2 regions of the Cryobacterium sp. 10I1 genome follow, and region 1 is predicted to be linked to the other one. Evidence: predicted binding sites of a transcription regulator. Region 1 holds the regulator's gene; the other holds the start of a gene.
What was found. Region 1 encodes HrcA, which represses chaperone genes, less so after heat shock. Its sites were predicted from a motif close to TTNGCACTCGNNNNNNNCGAGTGCNAA; they were not measured.
Positions count from the first base shown of each region.

Region 1 (7,965 bases):
CAAGCCCCGAACCGACCCCGAGCAAGGGTCTCGGCGTCGGCGAGGTCGGCTACCTGATCACCGGTGTGAAGGACGTCCGCCAGTCCAAGGTCGGCGACACCGTCACGACCGCGCTGCGCCCGGCAACCGTCGCCCTCCCCGGCTACACGGAGCCCAAGCCGATGGTGTTCTCCGGCCTCTACCCGATCGACGGCAGCGACTACCCCGCTCTCCGTGAAGCACTCGACAAGCTCAAGCTCTCCGACGCGTCCCTCGTCTACGAGCCGGAGACATCCGTCGCCCTCGGCTTCGGGTTCCGCTGCGGGTTCCTCGGGCTGCTGCACCTCGAGATCATCACCGAGCGCCTCGACCGCGAGTTCAACCTCGACCTGATCACGACGGCCCCGAGCGTGATCTACGAGGTCTCGACCGACGACAAGAAGTCCGTCACCGTGACGAACCCGAGCGAGTTCCCTGACGGCAAGATCGCCAAGGTCGAGGAACCGATCGTCAAGGCCGCGATCCTCGCGCCCAAGGATTACGTCGGCGTCATCATGGAACTCTGCCAGGGCCGCCGCGGCACCCTGCTCGGCATGGAATACCTCGGTGAGGACCGGGTCGAGATCCGCTACACGATGCCGCTCGGCGAGATCGTCTTCGACTTCTTCGACCAGCTGAAGAGCAAGACCGCCGGGTACGCCTCGCTCGACTACGAACCGATCGGCTCGCAGGAGGCAGACCTGGTCAAGGTCGACATCCTGCTGCAGGGCGAGCAGGTGGACGCGTTCAGCGCCATCGTGCACCGCGACAAGGCATACGACTACGGCGTGCTGATGACCGGGCGGCTGCGGAAACTCATCCCACGGCAGCAGTTCGACGTTCCGATCCAGGCCGCGATCGGAGCCCGCATCATTGCCCGCGAATCGATCAGCGCCATCCGCAAGGACGTCCTCGCCAAGTGCTACGGCGGCGACATCTCCCGCAAGCGCAAGCTGCTCGAGAAGCAGAAAGAGGGCAAGAAGCGCATGAAGATGGTCGGCCGCGTCGAGGTGCCGCAGGAGGCCTTCATCGCCGCGCTCTCGGGGGACGAGCCGGCCAAGAAAGAGAAGAAGTAGGCGGATGCGGCGTTCCACCTTCACCGACGCGGCCGTGACCTATGCGGCGATCGGCGGCACCCTCGCCCCCGATCTGCTCCGGTACCCGCCGCGCGGTTACCGGCCGCTCGAACGCACCGTTCGCCTCGGCAGCGGTGAAGAGCGGTTCCGGACCGCTGCCGCGCTCCTGATGACCTGGGGCGTGCAGCTCGGCAGTGGCATGACCGTCACCGACCTCCAGCAGAGCACCGGCGTCCAGTACTCCGGGATCGTGTTCAACGCCGACGGCACCCCCTCGGTGAACCAGGAGCACCCGGTCGACGAGGCGACGTTCGCCGACGACGGCACCCCGTACATCGTCAACGGCATGTCCGCGCGCCTCTCGGTGGCAGTGGGCCCGTTCACCGTCGACTCGCCCGTACGTGTCGTCTACGTCATCGACGAGACGGACCGCATCGGTTTCGGCTACGGCACCCTTGACGGCCACCCCGCGAGCGGCGAGGAGGCGTTCATCGTCGACCGACAGGCCGATGACTCCGTCTGGCTGACGATCCGGGCCTTCTCACGTCCGAGCACCTGGTACTACCGGCTCGCCTGGCCGATCGTCCGCATGCAGCAGGCCAAGTACACCGCCCGCTACCTGCGCGCCCTGCACCCGGTCGGCGCGGTCTGACGATGGGCAGCGCCCTTCCCCTCGGCGATCCGGCACCGCGCGACGGCCTGCTCCCGGCATCCGCCGCCGTCGGGGCATCCGAGCGCGACTTCGGCGTGTACCTGCATGTGCCGTTCTGCCGGGTGCGCTGCGGCTACTGCGACTTCAACACCTACACCGCGACCGAGCTGCGCGGAGCGTCCCAGCACGACTACGCGGGCCAGGCCTTCGCCGAGGTCGAGTCCGCAGGGCGCATCCTCCGCGACTCCGGGGTTCCGGACCGGGAAGCCGCGACGGTGTTCTTCGGCGGCGGCACCCCCACACTCCTGCCCGCTGTGGACCTGGTCCGGATGCTCGACTCCGTCCGCGACACCTGGGGCCTCGCGGACGGCGCCGAGGTGACCACGGAAGCCAACCCGGACTCCGTCGACGCCGCCTACCTCGACACTCTCGCCGCCGCAGGCTTCACCAGGGTCTCCTTCGGCATGCAGTCCGCCGTGCCCCGGGTGCTCGCGACCCTCGAGCGCACCCACGACCCGGAGCGCATCCCGCTCGTCACCGGGTGGGCCCGCGATGCCGGGCTCGACGTCAGTCTCGACCTCATCTACGGCACGCCGGGGGAGACCCGTGCCGACTGGCGCGCGAGCCTCGAGCAGGCCATCGGCCTGTCCCCGAACCACATCAGCGCGTATTCGCTCATCGTCGAGGACGGCACGAAGCTCGCAAGGCAGATCCGCCGAGGCGAACTCGCCCCCGTCGACGAGGACACCCAGGCCGAGTTCTACGAACTCGCCGACGAACTCCTCGACGCGGCCGGCTACGGCTGGTACGAGGTCAGCAACTGGGCGACGGATGCCGCGCACCGGTCCAGGCACAACCTCGCATACTGGCGCAGCCAGGACTGGTGGGGGGTCGGACCCGGTGCGCACAGCCACGTCGGCGGCGTGCGGTGGTGGAACGTCAAGCACCCCTCCGCATACGCCGACCGGATCCTCGCCGGGGACTCACCTGCCGCAGGGCGCGAGACCCTCGACGACACGACCCGCGAGGTGGAGCGGGTCCTCCTGCTCACCCGCATCCGGGAGGGCATCCGGATCGACTCGCTCTCGCCGCTCGGTCGCCGCGAGGTCGCCGGTCTCATCGCCGATGAACTCGTCAACGCGAAAGCCGCCCTCTCCGGGACGGTCGAACTGACCAGGAGAGGACGGCTTCTCGCGGACGCCGTCGTACGGCGGCTTCTCGCGGATTAAGGTGCTGCGGTCTAGCTGACGAACTTGATGGTGAGCGGGTAGGTGTAGTACTCGCCCTTGTTGGCCGCGAGGGCCGCGATGATGCTGAAGACGACGCTCAAGACCCAGACGGCGGGCAGCAGCAGGAACCCGACCAGCGCCAGCGTCAGCACTCCGCTGACCACATAGGCGATGGCCAGGGTGATCTGGAAGTTGAGCGCCGTCGCCGCGTGCGCGCGGATGAACGGGCCGCGGTCCTTGAGCACGAGGTAACCGATGAGCGCGGGCACGAACTCGAAGAGGATTCCGCCCACGTGGATCAGGGTGGCCCACAAGCGTTCGTCCGACGGGTTCATCGGCGTAACGGGCTGGTAGGAATTGGCGGGGGGTGGTGTGGACATTCGGGCTCCTTGTACGCGTTATCTGGTTGTGCTGGTCCCGCGAGATACTCCGGGTGGTGTGAGGTTCCGCCGGTCGCCGCGCTACTTGATGAGACGCAGGGCGAAGGGGTAGCGGTAGGCCTGGCCGTCCTTCGCCTTCAGGAACCCGAGGATCGAGAAGATGATCGCCACGACCCAGGCGGCGAAGATGATCAGGGCACCGACGAACGGGAGGATCGAGCCGATCACGTAGAGGATGGCGATCGTGATCTGGAAGTTCAGGGCTTCCTTGCCTTCCTGGGCGGTGAAGCGACCGCGATCCTTGAACACGAGCCAGATGATCAGGGAGGGGAGCGGGCCGATGATGCCGCCGAGGTGCGCGAAGGACGCCCACTGGCGGTCCTCGGTCTCGGTGAGGGGAGCAGCGGCAACGGGTGTGGGTGCTGCCGGCTGGTATGGCTGCTGCGGGGGGCGCTGGCCCAGGTTCGGATCTTCGCCGTTGTTACCGGTTGAATTGCTCATCATCGTGCCTTTCCGTGCGGATGGAGGACCGTTACAAGACTCAAGGTACTGCGCCCAATCATCCGCTAGCAATGGGGGTGTCCCCGTGTGTCGCGATATGATTGGCAGTCAAACGCCGTGAGTGCCAAAGTCGCCGGCACCCAGTCACCCGGAAAGGAGGCGATTCAGTCATGGTTTCGGATCGCAGCCTCGAAGTTCTGCGGGTCATTGTTCAAGACTACGTCGCCTCGCGCGAGCCCGTCGGGTCAAAAACCATCGTTGACCGGCATTCCTTCGGAGTGTCGGCGGCGACCATTCGCAATGACATGGCTCTCCTCGAGGAGGAGGAGCTCATCATCGCCCCGCACACCTCCTCAGGGCGGATCCCGACCGACAAGGGGTACCGGCTCTTCGTCGATCACCTCGCCGATCTGCGCCCGCTCTCCGCAGCGCAGCGCCAGGCCATCGAGACGTTCCTCGGGCAGTCCGCAGACCTCGACGAGGTTCTCGCCCGCAGCGTCCGGTTGCTCTCCCAGCTCACCCACCAGGTCGCGCTCGTGCAGTACCCCTCGCTGTCTCGTGCGAGGGTGCGCCACATCGAGCTCGTGGCGCTCTCGGAGACCCGGCTCCTGTCCGTGCTGATCACGGATGCCGGCCGGGTCGAGCAACGCGTGATCGAGCTGCCCCGGCCGCTCGAGGAGCAGCTGCTGGTCCGCCTCCGCGCCCGCCTCAACGCCGCCGTGGTCGGCCTCAGCATGAGCGCAGCAGCGATCGCGCTCACGGATGCCGCCGACCTGGCCGGCGAGCAACCGGACGTTGTCTCCCTGGTCACCCTCACCCTTCGCGACCAGGTCGGTGCGAACCGGCAGGAGCGGCTGGTGATGGCCGGCGCCGCGAACCTCGTGCGCACGGAGGAAGACTTCACCGGGAGCATCTATCCGGTGCTCGAGGCCATCGAGGAGCAGGTCGTCCTGCTGCGCCTCTTCGGCGAGATGGCGACAGACCAGCATGGGGTGTCGGTGAGTATCGGCAGGGAGAACGCGCCATTCGGACTCTCCGAGACCAGCGTGCTGACCAGCGGCTACAGCTCGCAGGGTGGAGACCTTGCCCGCCTCGGCGTCCTGGGCCCCACCCGGATGGACTACTCGAACAACATGGCGGCCGTCCGTGCCGTCGCCCGCTACCTGTCCCGCCTGCTCGAATAGGCGAGTCCCTCGACCAGCCCCCACGCCGCACACCTACGAAAACAGACCTAGGAGAGCCAGCTTTGGCTGACCATTACGAAGTACTCGGCGTCGCACGCGATGCCTCCACCGACGAAATCAAGAAGGCGTACCGTCGCCTCGCCCGCCAGCTCCACCCCGACGTGAACCCCGGCGCGGATGCGTCTGAGCGGTTCAAGCACGTCACCCACGCCTACGACGTGCTGAGCGACCCGAAGCAGCGCGACAACTACGACCACGGCGGCAACGGCCGTACGGGCGGAAACGCCGGGTTCGACGGCAACTTCGGCAACTTCGGCGACATCTTCGAGACCTTCTTCGGAGGGGGCGGCGGCAGCCGTGGACCGAGGTCTCGCCGCGAACGCGGCCAGGACGCCCTGATCAGGGTCGAACTCGACCTCGACGAGATCATTTTCGGAACCCACCGCGACCTCGAGGTCGACACGGCCATCGTCTGCGCGACCTGCAGCGGAACCTGCTGCCAGCCGGGGACCGCCCCTGTCACGTGCGACATCTGCCACGGCACCGGCAACATCCAGCGCGCCGTGCGCTCCCTGCTGGGCAATGTGATGACCTCGAGCCCCTGCGGCTCCTGCCGCGGTTTCGGCACGATCATCGCAACCCCGTGCGTGACCTGCCAGGGCCAGGGCCGTGTCCGCGCCCGCCGCACTGTTCCGGTCGACATCCCCGCCGGCGTCGACACGGGCCTGCGCCTGCAGATGCCCGGGAGCGGAGAGGCCGGACCTGCCGGCGGCCCCAACGGCGACCTGTACCTCGAAATGAAGGTCCGCCACCACGACGTGTTCAGCCGCGACGGTGACGACCTGCTCTGCACCCTCGACGTGCCCATGACGGATGCGATCCTCGGCACGACCACGACGGTCAAGGCCCTCGACGGCGACATCACCGTCGAGATCCGTGCCGGAGTGCAGGGCTCCGAAGTCATCACGGTCAAGGACCGCGGAGTCTCGCGCCTCCGCGGCAATGGCCGCGGCGACCTCAAGGTCGGGATCCACGTCGTGACGCCGACCAAGCTCGACCACAAGGAGAGGGAACTGATCGAACAGTTCGCCGCGAAGCACAAGTCCCCGGCTCCCGCGCTCAGTGCGGTGCAGCAGGGACTCTTCGCGAAGCTCCGCGACCGGTTCCGCGTCTAACCGGATGGCGCACTTCTTCATCGACGAGTCCCTCCGCGCGGAGGACTGCCCCGTCGGAGCCGTCGCGACCATCACCGGTGCCGAGGCCAGGCACGCGGTCACCGTGAGCCGGGTCCGGCCGGGGGAGCACCTGCTCGCCGGGAACGGGTCCGGCCTGCTCCTGGAGACGACCGTCGAGGAAGCGGAGACCGGACGGCTGGTCCTGCGGGTCGACAGCGCGCGGAACATCGCGAGGCCGAGCCCGCGCATCCGCCTTGTTCAGGCACTCGCCAAGGGCGACCGCGACGAGATGGCGGTGCAGGCCGCGACCGAACTCGGCGTCGACGGCGTCGTTCCGTGGGCGGCCGCCCGCTCGGTGACGCGCTGGGAGGGCCAGAAGGTCGCCAAGGGACGGGAGCGTTGGCGCGCCATCGTACGCGAGGCGTCCAAGCAATCGATCCGGCCCTGGCTTCCCGAGGTCGCAGACCTCACGAGCACCAAACAACTCGCCGTGCTGGCGCGGGGCACGCGGATGCTGCTCCTCGAGCCCACCGCCGACATCCGGCTGACCCGGTTGCCGTCGATTGACGACGCGGCCGACGCGGCCGATTCCCAGGCAACCGCGGCGCGGGACATCGTGCTCGTCGTCGGTCCGGAGGGTGGCATCGCCGCCTCGGAACTCGAGATGCTCGAAGCCGCCGGGGCCGTGCGGGTGCGCCTCGGCGACACCGTGCTGCGCACGTCGACGGCCGGGCCCGCCGCCCTCGCCGTGCTCAACGCCGCCCTCGACCGGTGGTGACCCCCGGCAGGTTAAGATAGGACCATGTCAGAAACCGGCGCAGAACCCTCCGTCTTCAGCCGCATCGTCGCGCGCGACATCCCCGCGACCATCGTCGCCGAGACCGAACGCATCATCGCATTCGTCGACATCAACCCGCAGGCCCCCGTGCACATCGTCGTCACGACCAAGACGGAGGCGTACCGCAACGTCGTCGAACTCGCCGCCGGCGACCCCGGACTCCTTGCCGAGCTCGTCGCCGTCGCCGGGCGGGTCGCCACCGAGCTTTCCGACGGCCAGTTCCGCCTCGTCTTCAATACCGGCGCCGCCGCCGGACAAACCGTGTTCCACGTCCACGCCCACGTGCTCGCCCTGAAACCGTCGGAGGACGGGGCGACCGGCTCGCTCGGGGAGGGAACACTTGGTTCCGTCTGAGCTGTCTGAGCCGTCAGAGAAGTCCGTGCCGTCCCTGCCCTCCGGTGCGCTCCCGTCCGAAACGACGGTCGAGACCCGGATCCTCATCGACGGGGTCGCCATGGTGCGCCTCCTCGGCGCGCAGGACCGGCTGCTCGGCGCGATCGAGAAGGAACACCCCGCGGTCAGCGTGCACGTCCGCGGCAACGAGATGACGCTCTCCGGTGAGCCGAGCCAGGTCGCCGCCGCCCGCCGTCTGATCGAAGAATTGCTCGTGATGATCCGCGAGGGCCGTGACCTCGCGCCGGCCGAGGTCGAGTCGAGCGCCCGCATGCTCGGCGAGGACAGCACCTCGAGCCCCTCCGTTCGCCTCGGGCCGCCGATCCTCACCTCACGGGGCAAGAGCATCCGCGCGAAGACGATCGGCCAGAAGGAATACGTCGATGCCATCGACACCGACACGATCGTTTTCGGGATCGGCCCCGCCGGAACCGGCAAGACCTACCTCGCGATGGCGAAGGCTGTCCAGGCCCTGCAGCGCAAGGAGGTCGACCGGATCATCCTCACCCGTCCGGCCGT
Region 1 covers NZ_JASJVF010000012.1:21,589-29,553, reverse strand. The annotation lists partial or broken gene lepA (translation elongation factor 4) at 1-1,094, shown strand, start outside; gene QN345_RS02645 (DUF1990 family protein) at 1,099-1,746, shown strand; gene hemW (radical SAM family heme chaperone HemW) at 1,749-2,975, shown strand; gene QN345_RS02635 (DUF4870 domain-containing protein) at 2,987-3,355, opposite strand; gene QN345_RS02630 (DUF4870 domain-containing protein) at 3,437-3,859, opposite strand; gene hrcA (heat-inducible transcriptional repressor HrcA) at 4,027-5,040, shown strand; gene dnaJ (molecular chaperone DnaJ) at 5,103-6,215, shown strand; gene QN345_RS02615 (16S rRNA (uracil(1498)-N(3))-methyltransferase) at 6,220-6,993, shown strand; gene QN345_RS02610 (HIT domain-containing protein) at 7,018-7,407, shown strand; gene QN345_RS02605 (PhoH family protein) at 7,508-7,965, shown strand, end outside.

Region 2 (8,540 bases), on a different contig from region 1:
GCCGACCTCACCGGTGTCGTCGGCGGCATGGGCCCTGGCCCATTCACCGGTCTCCGCGTCGGCATCGCCGCTGCCCGCGTCTTCGCTCTCGGCGCCGGCCTGCCCTTCCTCCCCGTGATCAGCCACGACGCCATCGCCCTGAGCCGCTTTCGGGCCGGCCACACCGGCGGCCTCGTCGTCGTGACCGACGCCCGCCGGCGCGAGGTGAACTGGTCGGCATACAGCGGGGCGGATGCCGCCGGCCTGCCCGTACGCCTCGCCGCGCCAGGGGTGGCGAAACCGGCCGTCCTGCTCGAGCCCGACTGGGTCTACGCGGGCCTGGTCCGCGCGGACGCCGTGACCGTTCCGGCCGCCGACCTCGGCAGGGTCGCCGAACTGCTGCTGGCCAACGACCGTGCCTTCGCGACCGACGCCGCCTTCTACCTTCGATCGCCCGACGTCACCCTCTCCAACGGTCCGAAACGGGTGAGCTGAGTGACCTGGCAGCTGCGCCGCGCCCACGCGGGCGACCTCGACGGCATCATGGCCCTCGAGACCCGCCTCTTCGAGAACGACGCCTGGTCCGCGGAGGGCATGCTCCGGGACGTGACCGACCCGGACTGCTACTACCTCGTCGCGGTCCCGCCGGACGAACCCGACCGCATCGAGGCATACGCGGGGCTGCTCGCGCCGCGCGGGGCGCTCGAGGGCGACATCCAGACCATTGCCGTCACCGAGACGGCCCGCCGGCACGGTCTCGGCGGCACCCTCGTGCAGAGCCTCGTCACCGAGGCCCGCAAGCGAGGCATCCGCGAGGTGTTCCTCGAGGTCCGCGCCGACAACCCCGGCGCCCAGCGGGTCTACCTCCGGCTCGGCTTCGAGGAGATCGGTGTGCGCCGCGGCTACTACCAGCCGGACAACGTCGACGCGCTCGTGATGCGACTCGCAGTGCCGCCCGCGGAGGCGGCGCTCGCCGCGCCCGACCCGGTGCAGTCCCCGACCGACCCGACGGATGCCGCGGAGGCGACCGAATGAACCGCGACAACCCCCTGGTGCTCGGCATCGAAACCTCCTGTGACGAAACCGGCATCGGGATCGTCCGCGGAAGCCGGCTGCTCTCCAACACGATCGCCTCATCGATGGATGAGCACGCCCGGTACGGCGGCGTCGTACCCGAGGTCGCGGCGCGCGCCCACCTCGAGGAGCTCGTCCCGATGATCCGGGCGGCGACCGAGGACGCGGGCATCCGCCTCGAGGACGTCGACGCGATCGCCGTCACCTACGGCCCCGGCCTGTCCGGCGCGCTCATGGTCGGCGTCGGCGCCGCGAAAGCACTCGCGATCGCCCTCGGCAAGCCGATCTACGCGGTCAACCACCTCGTCGGCCACGTCGGTGCCGACGTACTCCAGACCGACGCCGATCCGGGCACGGAGCCCCTCGAATACCCGACGATCGCCCTCCTCGTCTCCGGAGGGCACACCTCGCTCCTCCTCGTGCGCGACCTCGTGTCCGACGTCGAACTGCTCGGCGAGACCATCGACGACGCGGCGGGGGAGGCCTTCGACAAGGTCGCCCGCATCCTCGGCCTGCCATACCCCGGCGGCCCGCAGATCGACCGCGTCGCGCTCGGCGGCGATCCGGCGTACATCCGCTTCCCCCGCGGCCTCAGCCATCACAAGGACATGGAACACCACCGCTACGATTTCTCCTTCTCCGGGCTGAAGACCTCGGTCGCCCGCTGGGTCGAGCAGACCCGCGACGCGGGGGAGACCGTGCCGCTCGCGGACGTCGCGGCGAGCTTCCGCGAGGCCGTCATCGACATCCTGCTCACCAAGGCCGTCGCCGCGTGCACAGACCTCGGGGTGCCGCGACTTCTCCTCGGCGGCGGGGTGATCGCGAACGCGCGGCTCCGCGAGCTCGCCGTCGAGCGAACGGATGCAGCAGGCATCGCCCTGCGCATCCCGCCGCTTTCGCTGTGCACCGACAACGGCGCCATGATCGCCGCGCTCGGCGCCCAGCTGATCATCGCGGGTCACGAGCCGTCCACCCTCGACTTCGGTGCGGATTCAACGCTCCCTGCTTCCGTCATCCAGGGCTGAAAACCGCGTCCCATCTCCGGTTCCTATGCATCCGCGATACGCTGGACGCAACAGACATGGCGCGTCATGGGCGTTGACACCCGTTCAATGAGGGTGCAACTATGGCACCGCCAGCTGATCGAAGCCCAAAGGAGCCGTTAGTCATGACCGACCCGAACCAGCCTCCGGTAACCCCGCCCCCGGTGAACCAGCCCCCGATCTACCAGGCGCCCGCCGCGCCCGAATACCAGGCACCCGCCGCGCCGGCGTACCAGGCACCTGCCGCCCCTGCGTATGGCGCACCGGACACGTACGGTCAGCAGCAGTACGGCCAGCAGCAGCAGCAGTACGGCCAGCCGCAGGCGTACGGCCAGCAGGCCTACGGCCAGCCCCTCGCCCAGGACAAGTACAACGTCCTCGCGATCGTGTCGCTCGTGTCGGCGTTCTTCGTCTCTCTCGCCGCGATCATCACCGGCCACATCGCCCTCAGCCAGATCAAGAAGACCGGAGAAAAGGGCCGCGGGCTCGCCATCGCCGGCCTCGTTCTCGGCTACCTGGGCATTGTCGCCGGCATCATCGGCGCGATCCTCTTCATCGTGCTGATCAGCACGGCCTCGACCAACGGGTACTCCAGCTACTGACCCACTGGATCGTCCCTGCCGGCCTGTCGTCACGACTGACCTGCCATCACCGTTGACCCGTCAATGAAGTGGAAAGGAACAGCTCATGAGTGATCTGAACGCCCCTGGTGCCTCGGGAATCCCTCCGGTTCCCGAGGTTCCGCAGGTGCCCGACGTGCCGCACGTGCCCGAGGTTCCCGAGGTCCCGCAGATTCCGCGCGGCGAGTCCACCGTGGCCGCTGCAGGGCCGCCCGGAACGCAGCCCGTGGCATCCGGCGGCGATGGGTTCGCCGGTCCGCCGTTCACGGATCCTCCGACCGCCGGTCCAGCGCCCGGCGGTCCTGCCTCCGCCGGACCGCCGTCGCCCGGTTACGGGTATCCGTACCCGCCCGCCCCGGGGACGCAGGCTCCGACCCGCCAGCCGCTGCTCAGCATCCTCTCGCTTGTCGCAGGTGTCGTCGGACTGCTGGGCCTCCCGATCGCCTTCATCCCCTTCGTCGGCGGGGTGCTCACCCTGCTGCTGCCGGCCGCGGCCATCGTGCTCGGGGCGCTCGGTCGCACGAAGGAACCGCGCGCACGTGCCCTGTGGCTCACCGGCCTGATCACGGGCATCGTCGGCGTCGCCCTTTCCCTGCTGAGCATCGTCGTCTGGATCATCGTCTTCGCAAGCATGCCGAGTACCTACTAATATCGCTGAGAGCCCGTTCCCCGGGCGAAGTGAACGGACCGGGAGGCCGCAGTGACGGATGCACGACGTCCCACCGCCGGTGACGACCTCCGCTTCGAACTGACGCGCCCGCCGGAGGAGGTCACCGGCGAACTCGACTACGCGTCGACCGTCACCGCTCCCACCGAATGGGTGCCGTACGTCTACACCGAGTCCGAGCTGCGCGCCCTTGCGCGCAGGCGCGCCCGCTCTCTCGCCTCTCTCTTCTTCGGCGCCGTCGGCCTCGCCGGCGCCGTCTTCGTGGTCTGGACCGCGCCGCTCTCGCTCGCGGCCGTCGTGCTCGCCGTCTGGGCGAGCCGCACCGAACGCGCGGCCGTCGCGATCTGGGCCTGGGGCCTCGGCACCGGTCTCGCGGGCCTCGTCATCGCCGCCGGCTGGATCGTGCTGATCAGCCAGGGCATCAGCCCCATCCCGCACTGAGCTCCCGGCGTTGAGTGCCCGGCGCTGGGTGCCCGGCGCTGAGTGCTCAGCGCGGCGGCTGCACCCGCTCCACGAGCAGAGCGAGCCTGTGGCCGCCCGCCCGGGTGAGCACGAGAGTGGCGGACTCGGACCCGTGCAGCTTCAGCCGGGTGCGCAGCACGGCCGGGTCAACGTCCACGCCGCGCTTCTTGATCTCGAGAGTCCCGATCTGACGCTCCTTGAGCGCGAGCCGGAGTTTCTTCTCGTCCACCGGCAGCGACTCGAGCACCCGGAACGCCGTCGCGAACGGGGTCTCGTGCAACGACTCTGAGCTCAGGTATGCGATGCCCTCCCCGAGCATCAGCGCGTCCATGCTGCGGGCCAGGTCGCCGATCAGCCGCGCCCGGATCACGGCGCCATCCGGCTCATACAGGTAGCTCCCGGGCACGCCCGCCTCTCCGGGCACGGTCTCGACATCCGGACTGTCCGCGGCCGCGGTCAGCTCGTGCCGGCCGTCCCTGCCCAGGAGCAGGGCCGAACGGCGGATGCCCTCGCGAGCGAGAACGCCGAACCAGAGTCCCATCTCCACGAGCTTTCCGTCCACGGACACCCACTGCGCTTCCGCGGCGGCGGGAATGGCGTCACGGTCGTGACCCGGACCGAGCTTCACTCCGATCGGCATCCGCTCGCTCAGTCCGAAGACGAAGTCGAGGTTCGGCGAATAATCCTCCGGGCGGGTCAGCCGGGAGGTATTGCTGTGACCGGCCGTACGGCGGGCCGGGTCGAGCCAGGCAGCGTCGAAGCCGGTGAGGTCGAAGGTCTCCGCGTCGCCGTGCACGACGGCGGCATTGTCGAAGGGGGCGAGGTTGTAGCTCGCGACCGTGGCCGTGACCTCGTCCGTGTCCACGGCGGTCACCTGGATGTCGAGCGCGGCGAGGGCCATCGAGTCGCTGCCGATCCCGCTGCCGAGATCGGCGACCCGGTTCAGTCCGGCAGCGGCGAACCGGCCGGCGTGCAGCGCGGCGACGTTCAGGCGGGTGGCCTGTTCGAGACCGGCCTCAGTGAAGAGCATCCGCCCGGCGAAGTCGCCGAACTTGGCCACGGCCTTCGCCCGCAGCCGCGATTGGCCGAGCACCGCGGTCACGAGTCCCTGAGGATGGCCGGCCTTCCGCAGGTCGCTCACCAGCCGAACCACATCGGAGGCGTTGTCCCAGGGCGGAAGCGAGTCCAGCAGGCGCAGCCCCTCGGGGGACAACAGGTCAACAAGCTCGGAGCGTTCCATTGTCCAAACGATATCAAGCCATGGCCGCCGCGCCCGGAACGCCCGAGTCTGGCACTCACGTTGCGTGAGTGCCAGAAGCGCCCTAAACTCGCTGTTAGCACTCTCGCTGTGAGTCTGCCAACCAAGTCTTAGCTAAGAAAGAGGTCAACCGTGTCGGTCTCCATCAAGCCGCTCGAGGATCGCATCGTCATCAAGCAGGTCGACGCCGAGCAGACCACCGCATCAGGTCTGGTCATCCCTGACACTGCCAAGGAAAAGCCCCAGGAGGGCGAAGTTGTCGCCGTCGGCCCCGGCCGCATCGACGACAACGGCAACCGCATCCCGCTCGACATTGCCGTGGGCGACAAGGTCATCTACTCCAAGTACGGCGGAACCGAGGTCAAGTTCGGTGGCGACGACCTCCTCGTCCTCTCCGCACGCGACGTGCTCGCCGTCGTCGTCCGCTAGGGATTCGTTCCAGGCGCCACGCACGACCGCAGTACACGTACGAACAACACAAAATCCCGGATGGCCTGATCATCCGGGATTTTGTGTTGCCAGGTCCGCCCGAGCGCGGCCCGCACCACCCAACACGTCCAGGCAGGGCACGCCCGCGAAGGGGAATCGTTGTGAGCAGGACACGGAGCCAGTCGGCCGAACCGACCAGCGGACTCGCCTTCGCGATCTCCGCGTACGGCCTCTGGGGCCTGCTCCCGCTCTTCTTCCTGCTGCTGCACCCGACGGGACCCTTCGAGGTCGTGGCCTGGCGCGTGCTCTTCTCCCTGGTCTTCTGCCTCGCCCTAATCACCGTCACCCGTGGCTGGCCCGCCCTGCTCACAGTCCTCCGCCGCCCGAAGACGGTCTGGGTGATGGGCCTGGCCGGCCTCCTGATCTTCGTCAACTGGCAGACCTACGTCTTCGCGACGCTGACCGGGCACGTGGTCGAGGCCGCCCTGGGCTACTTCATGAACCCGATCGTCACGGTGCTGCTGGGCGTCTTCGTTCTGCACGAGCGGTTGCGGCGCATCCAGTGGATCGCGGTCGCGATCAGCGCGGCCGCTGTGCTCGTGCTGACGCTCGGCTACGGGGCACTCCCGTGGATCTCGCTCGTCCTCGCCCTGTCCTTCGGGTTCTACGGGCTGATCAAGAAGAACGTCGGACCCGGCGTCGGCGCGCTCACCGGCCTCACCCTCGAGACCGCCTGGCTGATGCCGATCGCGGTCGCGGAACTCCTCATCGTGGGCGCCGTCACCGGGCTCACCTTCGGCACCGTGTCGCCGTGGCACACCGTCGGCCTCGTCTCAACGGGCGTCGTGACGGCCGTCCCGCTGCTGTTCTTCGCAGCCGCCGCCCGCCGCCTGCCGCTCAGCCTGCTCGGCCTCGTGCAGTTCGTCGCACCGGTGCTGCAGTTCCTCGTCGGGGTCTTCATCCTCGGCGAGCCGATGCCGCCGGAGCGCTGGGTCGGCTTCGGGCTCGTCTGGGTCGCGCTCGTGATCCTCACGGCCGACATGGTCGTCACCGGACGCGCCCCGCGGCGAGCATCCCCCGAACCCCTCTGACCGGCGATACGCTCGGAGCATCCCACCTGTGAAAGGACCACGGATGCCCTTTCCAGCTCTGAACGTCACCTCGCGACCCCGGGGGCTCACGTCTGCCGGTCTCGCGCTCACCGTCGTCGCCGCGCTGCTGCTTTCCGGGTGCACCGCAGGGGACGCCCCCGTCGTCGTGACCAGCACTCCGACCGTCGCCGCGACGGTCGCGCCGACCGGCGACGGCACGCTCCTGATCGGCACGCTGTTCCCGATGACCGGGGAAGCGGGAGCCGCAGTGACCGGCGCCGCTCAGGTCGCCGGCACCGAGCTGGCCGCCCGCGAGATCCTTGAGCAGGCCGTGCCCGGCACTCTGCCGATCCAGCTCGTGCATCGGAACTCGACGGGGAACGTCGCGGCCGCGGTTGCCGACCTGGTGGCGCGACACGTTGACCTCGTTCTCTGGGACGCGACGAGTGCGGTGCCCGCTGATGTCACGGCATCCGTCGCCGCAGCGGGCATCGCCCTGCTGCCTCTGAACGACTTCACGAACGGCGGCACTCCGCTCGCAGCAGACGAGGCCTTCGCAGTGCGCCTGCGCACCTCGGACCCCGGGCTCGCCGACACCGCCGGAGGCGGGGAAGCCTTCGACGGGGTGGTGCTCGCGGCCCTCGCCGCGAGGGAGGCAGGCGACGACGGCGGGCCCTCGATCGCCCCGGCGCTCGACCGGGTCAGCCACGGCGACGCGGTGTGCGCATCCTGGGCATCCTGCATCACCGCCCTCGGTGAGAAGAAGCAGATCGCATACCAGGGCGTGACCGGGCGACGCTCCTAGTACAGCACCTCGTCCGACGGCGTCCCCCAGAGCAGGTGCCGGTGGTGTCACGAATCGCTAACGATGTTCTCTTTGCGCGGCAAGAAAACATCCTCGAAACAAAGTGATCCTAGGTTGGAGCCTAATAACGCGAGTGGGCCTCACCCGGAGGCGTACTTACGCGTGCAAGATGAAAGGGTACCCAGGATGATTAAATCCAAGCACGCCCTCCGGACCGCCATCGTGGCGGGAGCAGGCGTCATCGCCGTCATGCTCTCCGGTTGTGCATCCGGCGGCGGTTCAACCGCTACCACGACCTCGGCTGCGGCCGCGTCCTCGTACACCGACGCAGCTTGTGCGAGCGGAGCGTCCACGGACAAGTCGCTGGTCGTCGGCTCGATCCTCCCGATCACCGGTAGCCTCGCCTATCTCAACCCGCCGGAACTCGCCGGCGTCGGCCTCGCCGTCTCCGACATCAACGCCGCCGGCGGCGTCGACGGCAAGGACGCCTGCGTCCTGGCCACCGACTCCGGTGACAGCACGGACCTGACGATCTCGACCGCGTCCGCCCAGAAGCTCATCGCGGCCAAGGTATCCGTCGCGATCGGCGCCGCGTCCTCGAGCGTTTCGCTCAACGTCGTCGACTCCTTCGCCTCCGCCAAGATCGTCCAGATCTCCCCGGCCAACACCTCGGCCAAGCTCAGCGGCTACGGTCCGTTCTACTTCCGTACCGCACCGCCGGACTCGGTCCAGGGTTCCGCGCTCGGCCAGCTCATCACGGGTGACGGCAACGCCAAGGTCGCCTTCCTCGTCTTCAACGACTCCTACGGCACCGGCCTCCGCGACTTCACGCAGGCCAGCGTCGAAGCCTCCGGCGGAACCGTCGTCTATGGCGGCAAGGGCAACGGCCAGGAATTCCCCCCCGGCCAGACCACGTTCTCGTCCGAGGTGACCGCTGCGAAGGCGACCAACCCTGACGCGATCGTCATCCTCGCCTTCGACGAGACCAAGTCGATCATCCCCGAGCTCAAGGCCCAGGGCGTCGACCTCTCCAAGGTCTACCTGTCCGACGGCAACACCGCCGACTACAGCAAGGACTTCGAAGCCGGCACGCTGACCAGCGCACAGGGCAC
Region 2 covers NZ_JASJVF010000122.1:839-9,378, forward strand. The annotation lists gene tsaB (tRNA (adenosine(37)-N6)-threonylcarbamoyltransferase complex dimerization subunit type 1 TsaB) at 1-474, shown strand, start outside; gene rimI (ribosomal protein S18-alanine N-acetyltransferase) at 475-1,014, shown strand; gene tsaD (tRNA (adenosine(37)-N6)-threonylcarbamoyltransferase complex transferase subunit TsaD) at 1,011-2,078, shown strand; gene QN345_RS11465 (DUF4190 domain-containing protein) at 2,222-2,698, shown strand; gene QN345_RS11470 (hypothetical protein) at 2,784-3,365, shown strand; gene QN345_RS11475 (hypothetical protein) at 3,417-3,824, shown strand; gene QN345_RS11480 (class I SAM-dependent methyltransferase) at 3,871-5,085, opposite strand; gene groES (co-chaperone GroES) at 5,236-5,532, shown strand; gene rarD (EamA family transporter RarD) at 5,694-6,623, shown strand; gene QN345_RS11495 (hypothetical protein) at 6,667-7,428, shown strand; gene QN345_RS11500 (ABC transporter substrate-binding protein) at 7,615-8,540, shown strand, end outside.
Region 2: a site for HrcA is predicted at 5,134-5,160, ahead of groES (co-chaperone GroES). Genes of this name have one in related genera too.